2 regions of the Paenibacillus sp. VCA1 genome follow, and region 2 is predicted to be linked to the other one. Evidence: predicted binding sites of a transcription regulator. Region 2 holds the regulator's gene; the other holds the start of a gene.
What was found. Region 2 encodes Rex, which represses fermentation and respiration genes when NADH is low (regulators of the CRP and FNR family bind a similar motif). Its sites were predicted from a motif close to TTGTGAAATATTTCACAA; they were not measured.

Region 1: a site for Rex is predicted at 4,390-4,407, ahead of RJP21_RS07535 (TorD/DmsD family molecular chaperone). Genes of this name have one in related genera too.

The regions. Positions count from the first base shown of each region.
Region 1 covers NZ_JAVLSX010000003.1:186,966-194,904, forward strand. Annotated here, with positions in the region: gene RJP21_RS07520 (efflux RND transporter permease subunit) at 1-2,494, shown strand, start outside; gene RJP21_RS07525 (MerR family transcriptional regulator) at 2,787-3,158, shown strand; gene RJP21_RS07530 (thioredoxin family protein) at 3,161-3,481, shown strand; gene RJP21_RS07535 (TorD/DmsD family molecular chaperone) at 3,623-4,306, opposite strand; gene RJP21_RS07540 (class I SAM-dependent methyltransferase) at 4,632-5,441, opposite strand; gene RJP21_RS07545 (DUF7507 domain-containing protein) at 6,371-7,939, shown strand, end outside.
Region 2 covers NZ_JAVLSX010000004.1:85,193-93,131, forward strand. Annotated here, with positions in the region: gene dinG (ATP-dependent DNA helicase DinG) at 1-1,351, shown strand, start outside; gene RJP21_RS09625 (redox-sensing transcriptional repressor Rex) at 1,413-2,078, shown strand; gene RJP21_RS09630 (amidohydrolase) at 2,053-3,366, shown strand; gene RJP21_RS09635 (cell wall elongation regulator TseB-like domain-containing protein) at 3,390-3,905, shown strand; gene RJP21_RS09640 (hypothetical protein) at 4,236-4,760, shown strand; gene RJP21_RS09645 (AAA family ATPase) at 4,760-6,262, shown strand; gene RJP21_RS09650 (3-hydroxyacyl-CoA dehydrogenase family protein) at 6,408-7,280, shown strand; gene RJP21_RS09655 (acetate/propionate family kinase) at 7,277-7,939, shown strand, end outside.

The DNA.
Region 1 (7,939 bases), on a different contig from region 2:
CCCTGTTATCCCGAGCGCGGGAGGCGCATCCTCCGGAGCTGCCGGGGCTCCAGGGAAGGGCGCAGCAGGTACGCCTGTTCAAGGCGCAGGCGCTGGAACCGGCGCTCAAGGAACTGCCGGAGGCGGCGGGAATGCCGCTGGCGCGGGCGCCGGCATGACCGGCGGAGCAGCGCAAGGACATGCGCCTGCGGGCATCCCGACGGTTAAATTGAGCGATATCGCCGACATTCAAGTGATCGGCAAAGCCGAGTCCGTATCCCGTACAAACGGCAAAGCTTCAATCGGCCTGCAGATCGTTAAGGACAATGATGCAAATACCGTTGATGTGGTCAACGCCGTTAAAGATAAAGCGAAAGAACTGGAAGGCGAATTCAAGGGCATGAACCTGACGGTTCTGCTCGACCAGGGCAAACCGATTGAGGACGCCGTGTCCACGATGATGAGCAAAGCGGTATTCGGTGCCTTGTTCGCCGTCTTGATCATCCTGATCTTCCTGAGAAACATCCGTTCGACCATCATCTCGATCTTGTCGATCCCGCTCTCCCTGCTGATCGCGCTCCTGATCTTATGGAGAATGGACATCACTTTGAACATGATGACCCTCGGCGCGATGACCGTAGCCATAGGCCGGGTCGTCGACGACTCCATCGTCGTCATCGAGAACATATACCGGCGGATGACCAGCGGCAGCGAGAAGCTGCGCGGACGAGAGCTCGTCCGGGAAGCGACCCGCGAAATGTTCGTGCCGATCATGTCTTCGACGATCGTGACGATCGCCGTGTTCCTGCCGCTTGCTTTCGTCAGCGGCATGGTCGGCGAGCTGTTCATGCCGTTTGCGCTGACGATGGTCTTCGCCCTTCTGGCATCCCTGCTCGTCGCGATCACGCTCGTGCCGATGCTTGCGCATTCGTTGTTCAAGAAAGGCATCAAGCCTTCCAAAAACCATGATCATGACAAGCCGGGCAAAATGGCCCGCGGCTATCAGCGCATCCTGAACTGGTCGCTCTCCCATAAGCTGATCACGTTCGGCCTGGCCGTCGTCCTGCTCGTTGCGAGCCTGTTCTTGACGCCGCTGATCGGTACCAGCTTCATGCCGGAGCAGGAGGACAAATACGTTATGGTCACCTACTCTCCGGAGCCGGGTGCACAGCTTGAAACGGTTGAAAAGCGCGCGCTTGACGCGGAGAAATATATTTTGGACCAGCCTGGCGTGGATAAAATGCAATATTCCGTCGGCGGCAGCGGCAATCCGCTGGGCGGCGGCGCTTCCAACTCCGGCCTGTTCTATATCGAATACAAGAAAGATACCAAAGACTTCGAAACGGTGAAAAAGAACCTGATCGAAGGTCTCAAAAAGCAAGTGACCAAAGGTGAATGGTCAACGATGGACATGGCCGGCGGCATGGGCGGCAGCTCGCTCAGCGTCAGCGTCTTCGGCAACAGCCTGGAAGACATCAAACCGGTGGCCGACCAAATTCTGAAACTGGTGGAAGCCGACAAGACCAATTTCGAAAAAGCGAAAACCAGCCTGTCCAAAGCCTATGACCAATATACGATCGTAGCCGACCAGGAAAAACTGAGCTCGCTTGGCTTGACCGCAGGGCAAATCGCCATGAAGCTGAGTCCGCAAAGAGAGCGTCCGGTCCTGACCGAGGTTAAGGTAGAAGACAAAAAATACAAGGTGTATATCGAAACCGACGGCAAAGAGTACAAGAGCATCGACGATATCGAAAAAGAAACGGTTGCGTCCCCTCTTGGCATGAACGTGCCGATTAAAGACGTCGCCAAGGTGGAAAAAGGCTCTTCGCCGGATACGATTACGCGCACCGACGGCAAAATGGTCGTCAACGTCACGGCGAACATTTTGACAAACAATGTGGGCAAAGCTTCTACCGACCTGCAGAAGGAAATTGACAAAATCAATCTCCCTGACGGCGTGGAAGTGAAATTCGGCGGCACGACCGAACAAATCAACGATACCTTCACGCAGCTCGGCCTCGCCATGGCGGCGGCGATCGCGATCGTGTACTTCGTGCTCGTCGTGACCTTCGGCGGCGGACTGGCGCCTTTCGCCATCCTGTTCTCCCTGCCGTTTACGATCATCGGCGCTCTTGTGGGCTTGTGGATCGGCGGAGAAACGCTGAACGTCTCCTCGCTCATGGGCGCGCTGATGCTGATCGGTATCGTTGTAACCAACGCGATCGTCCTGATCGACCGCGTCATTCACAAGGAACGCGAAGGTTTGTCGACGCGTGAAGCGCTGCTGGAGGCAGGCGCGACCCGTCTGCGTCCGATCCTGATGACCGCGCTGGCGACCATCGGAGCCCTGCTCCCGCTCGTCAGCGGACTGGAGAGCAGCGCAGGCATCATCTCCAGAGGCCTTGGCATTACGGTTATCGGCGGCCTCATCAGCTCCACCCTGCTGACGCTCGTCATCGTGCCGGTCGTGTACGAATTCCTGATGAAATTCCGCAGACCGAAGGTGGAAGACTAAAAACAAACGATGGAATCGATCATCGCCCAAGGACGCGTTCCTTCCCGACCGGGAAGGGCGCGTCCTTTTTTCAAGATCGCAGGCAAAACATCAGCTAAACGCAGTCTGTATCTGTGAAGGTACGTTGATAGAAGTCTTTCTTATCAAAACGCTTTAGTATAACCACCGGCAGGAATTTGCTGTTAGAGACCAGAAACTGTTGTATGAAATAAATAGCCGGAACCCTCTTGACCCTCACATTGATGTCAGGGTTTACAATAAGCGTATTCGGGCAGGAAGGAGGAGGTCGCGGTTGAATATCGGCGAATTGGCGGAGCTGACCGGAGCAAGCATTCGCTCCCTCCGTTACTACGAGCAAAAAGGACTGCTGGCTCCGCTCCGCAAAGACAACGGGTACCGGGAATATACGCCGTTTGCAGTGGAGCAGGTACGGACCATCCAGCTTTATTTGAATTTGGGGCTGTCGACCGATGAGATTGCCGGCATCCTGCAGTGCGTGCTGATGAACAAAGAAGCCTTCTGTGTAGAAGTGCTGCCGATTTATCAGCTGAAGCTGCAGGAAATCGACAAACAAATCGAGCTGTTGACCAGCATCCGGCAGAACCTGACGGACCGCATCGACGCCATCCTGCTCGAACGATCAAAATCCGGTCAGGAGGAATAAAGATGAGCATCGAAACCGTCAATGACGAGACGTTTGCAGCACATATCAAGCCGGAAGGAACCACGCTCGTGGAATTCGGAGCGGTGTGGTGCCCTCCCTGCAAAGCGCTGCTGCCCATGCTGCATGAGCTGTCGAACGAACAAGGGGAGCAGGTCCGATTTCTGGAGGTGGACTGCGATGAATCCCCGGAAACGGCAAGCCGGTACCAGGTGATGTCCGTACCTACAGTGATCGTGTTCCATAACGGGGAGCCGGTGGAAAAGCTGGTCGGCCTACGCCCGAAAAGCGTATATGAGCAGGTTCTTTCAAAGCACAGCCAATAAGATGATCCTTGAGCAAGATGCCGTTCCAACCGCGGATATGTGTGACGGGTTATGCGAAGACGAGGTCTGTTTTTAGTAAAGTTTGGGTCCTGACTTAGAATGCAAACGGCGCATGCCATGATGGCATGCGCCGTTTTTGCGTTACGCCAGTTCATTCCGCATCGACTTCAGCATCCGCAGATCATAAGGTATAAATTCACCCAGCATGCTGCCGATCTCCCGGTACAGCGGGGTTCGGGCTTGCTCCGTAAGTTCCTTGGCGAAATGCGGCGCCCATTGAAGCAGATGCCGATCCAAAAAATCGATTTGCGTATCCAGCCACATCAGCCTGCATTCGGGCAAACCTGCGGTAAACGCCATATGTTCTCCGGCCACCGCGATAAACTCCAGTTCGATGGTCAGATGATCGTCATTTTCGCTTTGCAGCTTGTTAAAGACGATGCCGCAGTCCTCGTAAGCCTCGCGGATTTGCCTTATACAGCGCCAGGCGCTGCGCGGGTCAGCGGTCCGGTATGCGCTTTCGCAAACGCTAGGAAAAACTGCGTCCCGGCCGATAAACAGCCGCTCATATTCCGCCGTTTCTTTCCGGCAGGCCTCGACCAGCCGTCCCGGGCTTAAACGGCCCAAATAATCCTGAAGCCTGCGTCCTCCATCGGTAAGCGCCAATTCTTCCCGCAGCTCCGCTTGGCGCTGCCAAGGCGCGATCTGCGCCAGGCCCGGCGGATTCTCCAAAAAGTCGATCAGCAGCTGGTACGCCCAGCCCCTTCCTTGATGCCAGCGGGCTCCTTCCAACGTATCCAGCAGCGGTTCCAGCGTTGTCGTCATAGCCGCCCCTCCTTGATCCAGGTCCGGATTGTCTTGAAGAAACTTTTTCCTGAATCCAGCTTACCTGAATCGGAGCCGGCGTTATGTGATATGATTCACATCGGCGGATATTAAACCGCCCATTTTCGGAAAGTTCAAACAATTATCAGTGAACGTTGGCTTGTACAATCTCATATGAAATCTCAGTCTAGCAAGCCTTCAGCACACTTGAAAATCACAAGTAAAAACAGAATCTCCAAAAGGAGATCCCGTCTTGTTTCCTACTGATTTTCAAGAATACAAAAAGGGCTTCCCGGCGGGATTTGGTGACTCTATATTTATCAATTTATCTGCGGCGCTGTTTTCTTGCGATCAGCCTTCTTTTTCGGCGTTTGGGTTGCTTCATAGGCTTCATAGGCTCTCTAGGAAGCACTACTTCACCCGAAGCAAGATTCTGCTCCGTGTACGGCATATGATTCACGTAAAACAATTGCTCTGCATCTTCTTTCCCTTCCGCTGCATTTCTTTGTTCCTTCACATAGTCCGGTTCCTCAAATGCCGCCGTTTGGCTGAGCAGAAGCAGTTCCTCCATCAAGATCGGCTTTTTGACGACAAGCAAATGGAACATGATTTGGTAAGCGACGTTTAACTGCGATTGCCTTAATAACGATAACTCAATAGGATCATACCCCGTGTAATAGGCAGGGAAGTAGAAAAATTCCATACGAAGCACTCTGAAATCCATAGCAGCATGTTCCTTTTTCAACAAGGGCCACGCATCCTGCCGCGACAGCATAAATTCATCCTCGTCGATGATCGTATCGGTGGAAGAAGTCCAGTAACGAGGCGAATGCTCATTAAATAGCTGCTTATATTCCGGGTTGACCATATGGGATCCGACATGCGCGTAGGGCGCAACAATGCATACCATGGCTTTATGCCGGCAGACTCGGTACAACTCCTGCATAACGGCTTGAAGATCATCCACATATTCGAGACTTCGAGATGCCATCACGAATTCAACGGTATCATCTTCAAAAGGAAGCCTTTGGTTATAGTCCAGTACCAGATCCGTATCCTGATAAGCGATTCGATCTATGCCTATGCAATCCCGGAACTTATGGTTTCCAGAGCCGAGATCAATCCTCATCCCCATCCCTTCTTTTCCTTTTACTTGTACTTGTACCCTCTTCTTCTTAAGCTATTCTACAGGCAAACAAGATGTCTATGTACTTATCCTCCTGCATTAACCTATCTTCTTGTTCGCCCTGGTTATTAGTCATGTACAGGCAAATTCAGATAAGAATTGACATACGCTGTATAAGTTGTTCTGTTCAAAAATAATTCAAAGGAGGGTAGGGAATGCCCTTAAACTTGAGGTTTGTCGATAATCAGCCCGGGGCGATTACTTTTACGGGCAACACGCTGGGGCTTAGCCGGTCCAATACCGTTGGGGTACCTGGGACGGAAGGGTCTATCGGCGCGTTTATTACAACAGATACCTCGCTACAATTTGGAAGCTATCCACCAGGAACGACAAGTGATTTCAATTTGAACGGCTCCAGTGCAATTTTGCGCGTACCTCCGGGCAGCACGGTGCTATATGCAGAGTTGGTCTGGAGCGCTACTTATACAAACACGTCGGGGAATGTTAGTGATTTTATTGATAAGTCGGTTTCGTTTACAACACCCCAAGGAAATGTGTTTGATATTGCCCCTGATCCGGCCACAGCTACGAATAATTTGATGATTAACACAGGTGTCAATGGGTATGTACGTTCTGCAAATGTGACTTCGATCGTCCAGGATGCCGGACCGGGAACATATACCGCCGGCGGGGTCGCCGGTCTTATTTCGTTTCCGGATGCGGTTGCGAACTATTGCGGATGGACACTGTGCGTTGCTTACCAAAATTTTTCACTTCCTTTCCGGAATTTATCCATTTTTGTCGGCGGTGTCCTTGTTAGCAGCAACAGTACAGTTACAACTACGGTTAGCGGATTCGGAACGCCAGTTACAGGACCTGTCTCAGGTCGGTTGGCTGTTTCGGGTCAAGAAGGAGATGCTGAAGGGGCGGGAGATCAGATGTTATTCGGTCCCGCTCCAGGCAGTCTAACCATATTAAGCGGTCCTAACAACTTCGCTAACAATTTCTTTGCCTCCCAGATTAACGATGATAATGGTGATCTGGATGTATCCGGGACCTTCGGTACACGAAACCAGATTAACGGCAGTCCCGGGACGAATGTTGTTGGCGGCAGACAGGGGTGGGACATTACCAACGTCGATGTCTCTCCAACGTTGGTTAACAATCAGACGCAGGCAACGGTGCAATTTAGAACTTCAGCCGATGTCTATATTGTCTCTGCTTTCGGTCTTCAAATCGATCTCAATGCTCCAACAATTAATATCACAAAAGAGGTAGATTCGCCTACGGCAATCCTTGGTCAAATTTTGACCTATACCGTAATCTTCACAAATACCGGGACGGCTGAAGCCGATTTTGCTACCCTTGTAGACAAAATTCCCGAGGGAACTGTATTTGTCGATAACAGTGTATTTCTAGATGGGGTTCAGCTGCCTGGGGCTAATCCGGCCGACGGAATCCCGCTCGGAAATCTGATGATCGGTCAGGAGCATGTTCTTACCTTTCAAGTTAAAGTCGCTTCCCGCCCGCCGGGAGATGTGATCATTAACCAAGCTTTGATTAAATTTGAGTATCAATTCGTTGCTGGAGGTCCGTTCGAGAGCGGGACTTCCGTATCCAACCCGGTCGTTACGCCGTTCCTGAATCCGGAGATAGCCGTTGAGAAAACCGCGTTCCCGGTCAGCGTTTTTCCTGGAGAAGTCGTTCATTATACCTTTACCGTATTCAACATTGGCTCGGCTCCCTTGAATAATATCATTATCAATGACCCGGTCCTGGGTCTTCATCAGTTGGTCTCCCGCCTGGATCCCGGCGGAGCGGAAGAGTTCTTCGTGGATTTCGTCGTGCCGCCAGGAACTCCGGCGGGGACCGTTCTTCGCAATATCGTGACCGCCGTGTCCGATGAGGCAGGTCCGGTTTCCGCGGAAGCCGATGTGAGAGTGCTGGCCGAATTCAGCGTTCAAATTACGAAAACGCCGGATCAGTTTTCCGTTACTCCGGGGCAAACCGTGAACTATACCATCACCGTGACGAATACCTCCAATGCGCCGCTCACGAATGTCGTAGTTGAAGATTCGTTAACCGGCTTTACGACGATCGTGCCATTTATGGCGGAAGGCACATCGCAAACCTTTATCGTTCCGTTTATCGTACCTGCCGGGGCTACGGCTGGGAGTGTCATTACGAATGTGGCGACAGCAAGCCCGGCAGAGACAGGTACGGTGTCTGCCACCTCGGCAATTATTGTCGGCACCGTCACGGCCCTATTCGTCTTTAAAACCGTCAATCATCCTACTGCAGCGCCCGGCGAAACCGTGCAATATACGATCACGGTTACCAATGCCGGCAACGCGCCGTTAACGAATGTGCGTATCACCGATCCTTTGCTCGGTGTCGATCAGATATTCGACGCGCTGCCCCCGGGGGATACCATACAAATTGACGCTCCTTTTGTCATTCCGCCGACAGCCAGTGAAGGTGATATCATCCACAACGTCGTGACGGCC
Region 2 (7,939 bases):
TTCGCGCAGCGGACAGCTTATCGCTCTTCGCCAGCAGCTGCAGCCGTCCGGACAGGAGCGGGCAAGCGACTGGATCGCCGCGATTGACCGCATGAGCGAAGATTTGGTGGACGTCAAGGAAACATGGGATAAGCTCAGCGAATCCCTTTTCGCCCTGATGCCGGAACGAAATGACGTTTCGCCGGGCGAAGCGGGGCAATTCGTGCTCCGGCTGCAGCCGTCGAAATGGCCGCAGGAGTGGGAAGCGCTGAAGGGGCTGGAAAACCAGATCCACGTCAAAATCAGCGAGATCGTCCGCCGCGGCGAAAAAATGCTGGCGGAATACAAGGAAAACGAAGACGATTACAGCGCCGACAGCCTGATTACAGACCTCAGCGGCCTGTTCAAGGATCTTGCCGCCGAACGCGACGACCTGCGGACCTTCATGAACTTGAACGATGAAACCGTCGTTTATTGGATGGAAGCCAGCAGCCATTTCCGCAGCAAATCGCTGCAGTTGTACGCGGTCCCGGTGGATGTCAGCAAACAGCTGAAGGAATTGTTTTTCGACAAAAAGAAAAGCGTTATTTTAACGTCGGCGACGTTGTCGGTAGACAAATCCTTCCAATATATGATCGACAATCTCGGCCTGGAGGAAGACCAGGAAAGCGGTCGCCTCGTGACCGTGCAGCTTCCGTCTCCGTTCAAATACCGGGATCAGGCGCTTCTCGTCATCCCGCGGGATTTCCCCAGCGTCAAAGGAAGCGTCGGCGACGCCGTGTTCGTCGATACGCTGGTGCGCTCCTTGGCGGACGCGGCCGTTGCGACGCACGGGCGGATGCTGGTGCTGTTCACTTCGTACCGGATGCTGCGGCAGGTGCATGAGCCGTTGAAAAACACCCTTGCGGGCAGCGACATCACCGTTCTCGGCCAAGGCGTCGACAGCGGCAGCCGTACCAAGCTCATCAGACGTTTCCAGGACAGCAGCGCTTCGGTGCTGCTCGGTACGAGCAGCTTCTGGGAAGGGGTCGATATCCCCGGCGAGGCATTGACCTGCCTTGCGATCGTAAGGCTTCCGTTCCAGCCGCCAAACCATCCGCTGTACGAAGCGAAAGCGGAGCTTTTACAGCGCCAGAAAAAAAATCCGTTCATGAAGCTTTCCGTGCCTCAAGCGGTTATCCGTTTTAAACAGGGGTTCGGCCGCTTGGTTCGCACGGCGAATGACCGCGGCATCGTCATCGTTTACGATACGCGGGTGATCGAGTCTTATTACGGGAAATATTTTCTCTACTCCTTGCCGGGGCCAAAGATGGAGCATATGAATACGGAAAAAATGGTTCCCCGTATATCTGAATGGCTTCAAGAGGGTTAACGCACCTCTTTTCATACGATGTTAACGATAGAAATTAAGCTGTTAAATAGGGGGAACAAGCATGAAATCGGAGAAAATTTCCGAAGCGGTCGTCCGCAGACTGCCTGTATATTTACGTTATTTGAATGATTTGAACAAGCGGGAGGTTGCGACGGTCTCCTCCCAGGAGCTTGGCCTGAAACTCGACCTGAATCCGGCGCAAATCCGCAAGGATCTTGCCTATTTCGGCGATTTCGGCCGGAAAGGGATCGGGTATGACGTTTCGTACCTGATCGAAAAAATCCGCCACATTCTGAACCTGGACCAGCAGATCAACGCGGTGCTGGTAGGCGCCGGGAATTTGGGCCAGGCCCTTTCGAATTACAACTATTACCTTCGCGAAAACATTAAAATCGTGGCGGTGTTCGACGAAAATCCGAAAAAGATCGGAAAACGGATCAATACGCTTACGGTGCAGCCGATGGAGGAAATGACGGACACGATCAAAAAGCACAATATCCGGATCGGCATCATCACCGTGCCCGCCGTCGAAGCCCAGAACGTGGCGGATCAATTGATCGGGGCCGGAATCGAAGCGATTCTGAACTTCGCGCCGACGATCCTGAAGGCTCCGGCCAACATCCGGATTCATGCGGCGGACTTTACGACCGACCTGCTGAGCTTGGCATATTATTTGGATAACGGAAAGGAAGGTTCTACCGATGACGGAGAACAAGACAACGAATAAATGGATCATCGCGAACGGCAGCTTTGCCGTGCCTGATCAAGACAAGCCGGTAATCCGCGGATATATGGTGATCGAGGACGACCGCATCGCTTATATCGGGGAAGAAAAACCGGAACTTGAAGGCGATGTTCCCGTATTCGACGGGACGCATCTGTTTTTTATGCCCGGATTGGTCAATACGCACGGACATGCGGCGATGTCGCTGCTGCGCGGATACGGGGATGATCTGGCCCTGCAAATCTGGCTTCAGGAAAAAATGTGGCCGATGGAAGCCAAATTCACTTCATCCGATGTCTACTGGGGTACGTCCTTATCCGTACTGGAAATGCTGAAAGGCGGCACGACAACCTTCCTCGACATGTACGACCATATGGATCAAGTGGCGAAAGTGACGGAAGAATCGGGAATCCGCGCCTCCCTGATGCGCGGCGTCATCGGTTTGTGTTCCGAGGAGCTTCAGCGCCACAAGCTGAACGAGGCGATCCAATTCGCGCGCGACTGGAACGGAAAGGCCAACGGCCGGATCACGACCATGATTTCGCCGCATGCGCCGTATACCTGCCCTCCGGATTATATCGAAAAATTCGTGCAGGCGGCGCATGATATGGATCTGCCGATGCATACCCATATGTCCGAAACGATGGCCGAAGTGGAGCAAAACGTCAAGGAATACGGTTTGCGTCCGGTTGCCCATCTGGAAAAGCTCGGCGTATTTTCGAGACCGTCTCTGGTGGCGCATGCCGTTCATTTGACCGATGAAGAAATCGGCATTTTGGCGAGCAACAACGTGGCCGTTTCCCATAACCCGGGAAGCAACCTGAAGCTGGCAAGCGGCGTGGCGCGCGTGACGGACTTGCTCAAGGCCGGAGTGACGGTCTCTCTGGGAACCGACGGAGCGGCAAGCAATAACAATTTGGATATGTTCGAAGAAATGCGTCTCGCCGCATTGATCCATAAAGGGGTTTCCGGCGATCCGACGGCAATTCCGGCGTACGAAGCGCTGAAAATGGGAACGGTCCACGGCGCGGAGTCCCTTTTCCTGAAAGACGTCGGCACGCTGGCTCCGGGAATGAAAGCCGATTTCATCGCGCTCAACACCGACCAGGCCCATTTTCTTCCGCACACCGATCTGATTTCCCACGCCATTTATTCAGCTTGCGGCAAAGACGTCGAGCACGTATGGGTGGACGGCAAGCAGGTCGTGAAACACGGCGCCTGCCTGACCATGGACGAAGAGCGCATCCGCCGGGAAGCCCAAGCCGCTTTTGAAGGTCTCTTGGCCCGATAGGACGGCAACAGATAGGGGAGCTTATGCTGAAGAATAAGAAGAAATGGATTTTTCTCGGAATCGTCGTTTTGCTGCTGCTTGTTTTCGGACTTTACCGTTATTACATATACGTAACTCAGGACATCCGGGCCCAGGAGACGGCAGCGATTCTGAAGGCGAAGCAGGAGACCAGCCTCGTAAAGGTGACCGAAGCCCAAAAATCGGTGTGGGATACGATCTGCTGGGCGATCGAAGGCTTGGACAAAGACAATCGGCCGGTGATGGTATGGGTAACGATGGACGAAGACGGCAAAGTCAAATCCGGCGAAGGCACGGTTCACGAAGAGCTGCTTTCAAACGGCATTTCGGAAAATCAGGTCAGGGAGAAGGCGCTGAAGGAGATACCCGACGTGAAAAAGCTGAAGATCGTGCCTGGAATGTATAACGGCCAGTATGCCTGGCAGCTTTTTTACTGGTCGAAGGATCATTATTACTACCAATTCTATCGGTTTAGCGACGGCCAAAGCATCGGAGGCCCGTTTACGCTGCCGAACCGGTAATGAAAAATAGGCGTCATATGTAGATTTGTCCGTTCAAGAATGAAAAAGAACCTCATGAAAATGGGGTTCTTTGGCGTGAGCAGGATAATATTTTAAATACTTTCACACATTACCTTCGATTTAGTATATACGATGTGATATACTCTTCATTGTAGTGATTCGATATACTCTATCGATCTGGTGTGACAGTCGTGTCGAAATGCAAATCGGAAAAGTCCTGAATGACCGTGACGAGATGCTTATGCTTAAAGCTCTTTGCCGCGGTTGTCTATTTTTCGTATGATATATATATAGAAAATAGTTTTAGAATATGAGAGGAGGACATACGTTTTGAAACTGCGTCCAATACCAATTGCGATTACTGTTGTCATATCGGCGGCGCTGCTGTTCGGAGGCTGGTTCATTTACCGCCAGACGACGATGCAGGGTCCGCTGCAGAAAATCGTTCAAAATTATAAAGGCGTCAACAACGCCCAATTCGATATTAGCCGCAATCAGATCAACCTGAAGCTGGATTTGAAGCCGGACACGAACCTTTCCGGCCTTGTGAATCAAATTACGACGCAAGGCAAATCGGTGGTGGGGAACCGCGAGCTGAATTTCGACTTTGTGGACCACTCTTCCGATAAGCTGAACCGTTTTTGGGACTCGGCCATGTTTTCCGTAGCGGAAGCGATGGATAACAAGAAATATACCGAAATTCCGGCCAAGCTGGATCAGCTTGCGAAAGATACCGGCATTAAAACCCAAACGGAAATGGATGCCAAAAACGTGTATATCGGCCTTAGCGACGGCGAACACAGCAAATTTATCGTATTACCCCGGAACCCCGGAAAGATTGGGGTGTGGGAATAATGCCTAGATGGTCCAAAGAGATTCTCATCGGATTCGTTCCGGTGCTGCTCATATTTCTGGCATATATCGGCGTCAACATCATTCCGCTGATCATCGCGACGCTGCTTGTCGGCGGGCTGCTGTTCATGGCGAGCGTTCGCGGCGGGCTGGCCGTAGGGGCCGGAACGGAACGCAAACGCAAGAAGAGAGGCCCCAAGAAGCTGACGTTCGAAGAAATCGGCGGGCAGGATCATGCCAAGCAGGAGCTGATGGAAGCCCTGGATTTTTTGATCAAACATGAAGAGATCCGCAAGCTGGGCATCCGCCCGTTAAAAGGGATTCTGCTCACGGGTCCTCCCGGAACAGGCAAGACGCTGATGGCCAAAGCCGCGGCTCATTACACGGATTCGGTATTCGTGGCTTCTTCAGGCAGCGAATTCGTCGAAATGTACGTCGGCGTCGGCGCGGGACGTGTGCGTGAATTGTTCCGCGAAGCGCGAAACCGAGCCGTGAAGGAAAACAAGCAAAGCGCCATCATTTTCATCGATGAGATCGACGTCATCGGCGGCAAACGCGAGGGCGGCCAGCAGCGCGAATACGACCAGACGCTGAACCAGCTGCTGACCGAGATGGACGGAATTTATTCGTCCGACAGTCCGAGAATTTTGCTGATCGCGGCGACGAACCGCAAAGAAATGCTCGACAGCGCGCTGCTCCGTCCGGGCCGCTTCGACCGGCATATCCAGGTCGATCTGCCCGACAAAAAGGGCCGGGAGCATATTCTCCGGCTCCATGCAAAAAACAAACCGCTGAAAACCGATGTCGATCTCGGAAAAATCGCCGAAGAATCCTTTGGCTTTTCCGGGGCCCAGCTGGAGAGCGTCATGAATGAAGCAGCCATTTATGCGATGCGTGAAGGGCTGAAAGAAATAGAACAAAAACATTTGTCCATGTCCATTGACAAAGTGATGATGGGCGAACGCACCGACCGTGAATCGACGCTGGAAGAGAAAAAACGCGTCGCGATCCACGAACTCGGACATGCCATCATGGCGGAGCTCGTACGGCCCGGCAGCGTGAGCCAGGTAGCGCTCAGCCCGCGCGGCAAAGCGCTTGGATATGTGCGTCATAATCCGACGCAGGAGCAGTATCTGTATACGAAAACGTTCCTGGAAGAGCAGATTATGATTGCGCTTGGAGGAGCTGCGTCGGAAGAAATTTTCTACGGCGGACGAAGCACGGGTTCAAGCAACGACTTCGAGCAGGCGCTCAACATCGTGCAGACCATGATGAAATCCGGATTGACCTCGCTAGGCATCGTGGATTTGGATATGGTCACGAAAGAAGAGCTGATGAAAGAAAATACCGCCATCCTGGAAGATCTCATGAAACGGACACGGACGATGCTGGAAGAACGCCGTACAATCTACGAGCAGTCGCTCGATATCCTTTTAAAGGAAGAAACGCTGTCCGGCGACCAATTCCGTCGACTATTTCGTGAACATTCCCAATTACCAGCATAATTCTATGATGCTGGTCTTTTTTTTTACTTTTTTTTTATGCTAAGTTATTATTATAGTTTGGGTCACCATGTACCTCACATACAAAAGGTTATATGGGTACAACATAGAAAAAGCATAAGTGGCCATAGGAAGGTGGAAGAGAAACATGTATTTTAAAAAGATTGGCGTTATCGGCGGCGGTACGATGGGCCAAGGCATCGCCGAGATGCTGGCGACACGCGGCCTCGATGTGCTGCTCGTGGAAAAAACGCCGGAGAAGCTCGATTACTCTTATTCCATGATCGAACTCAGCCTGGATAAGCAGCTTGAAAAATGGGCGATTACCCAAGCGGAAAAAAAATTGATTTTGGGCAGAATTCATAAAGTGGTGCATCTTGCGGAGCTCGGCACTTGCGACATGGTCATCGAAACGATTTCCGAAGACCTGGACGCAAAACGCGTCGTCTTCTCCCAGCTGGATCAGGTATGCCCTAGCCATATTATTCTTGCCAGCAATACTTCTTCGCTCAGCTTGACCGAGCTGGCCAGCTCGACCATGTATCCGGAGCGCGTCATCGGCATGCATTTCATTCATCCGGTCAGCAAAGTGGATCTGGTGGAAATTATCCGCGGATTAAAAACATCGGACACGACCTTCACGGAAACGAAACGTTTTGTCGAGGAAGTCGTTCACAAAAAAGGCATCATGGTATACGAATCTCCAGGTTTCGTGTCCAGCCGGATGATCTGCCTCATGATCAACGAAGCGCTGCACATTCTCCAGGAAGGGGTTGCGTCTCCCGAGGACATCGACGATGCGATGCGCATCGGGTATCAGTTCCAATACGGTCCGCTGGAGATGGCCGACCGCTTCGGCCTGGATTCCGTTCTTGCGGCTTTGGAGCGGATGTTCCGCGAATTCGGCGAACTGAAATACCGTCCTTCGATCGTGCTTAAAAAGATGGTGCGCGCGGGGCATTTGGGCGTCAAAACGGGCGAAGGCTTCTTCAAGTATGACAAGGATGGTGACCGGGCATGAAAATTCTAGTAATCAACGCGGGAAGTTCTTCCCTCAAATACCAGCTGTACGACATGACCGACGAATCGGTACTTGCCAAAGGTTTGGTAGAGCGAATCGGGATGGATTCTTCCATCGTGACCCACAAACCTACGGGCAAAGCCGAGGTGACGGAAGTCAGCGAGATCTTGGAGCATACGACGGCGATTCGCAAAGTGCTCGGCCTGCTGACAAGCCCCGAGCACGGCGTGATCGGCTCGATCGGCGAGATCGAAGCGGTCGGGCACCGCGTTGTCCACGGCGGCGAGTATTTTGGCGAGTCTGCGATCGTCGACAGCGACGTGAAGTCCAAAATCCGCCAGCTGTTCGACCTGGCTCCGCTTCATAACCCGGCTTCCATGATGGGGATCAAGGCTGCCGAAGCCAACATGCCGAGCATTCCGCAGGTGGTCGTTTTCGATACCGCCTTCCATCAATCGATGCCGGAGCATGCTTATCTGTACGCCATTCCGAGAGTGCTCTACAAAAAACATAAAGTAAGACGTTACGGCGCCCACGGCACGTCGCATGATTACGTCAGCCTGGCTGCTGCGGAATTCCTTGGCCGCAACATCGAGGATTTGAAAATCATCACCTGCCATATCGGCAACGGAGCCAGCCTCACGGCCGTCAAAAACGGG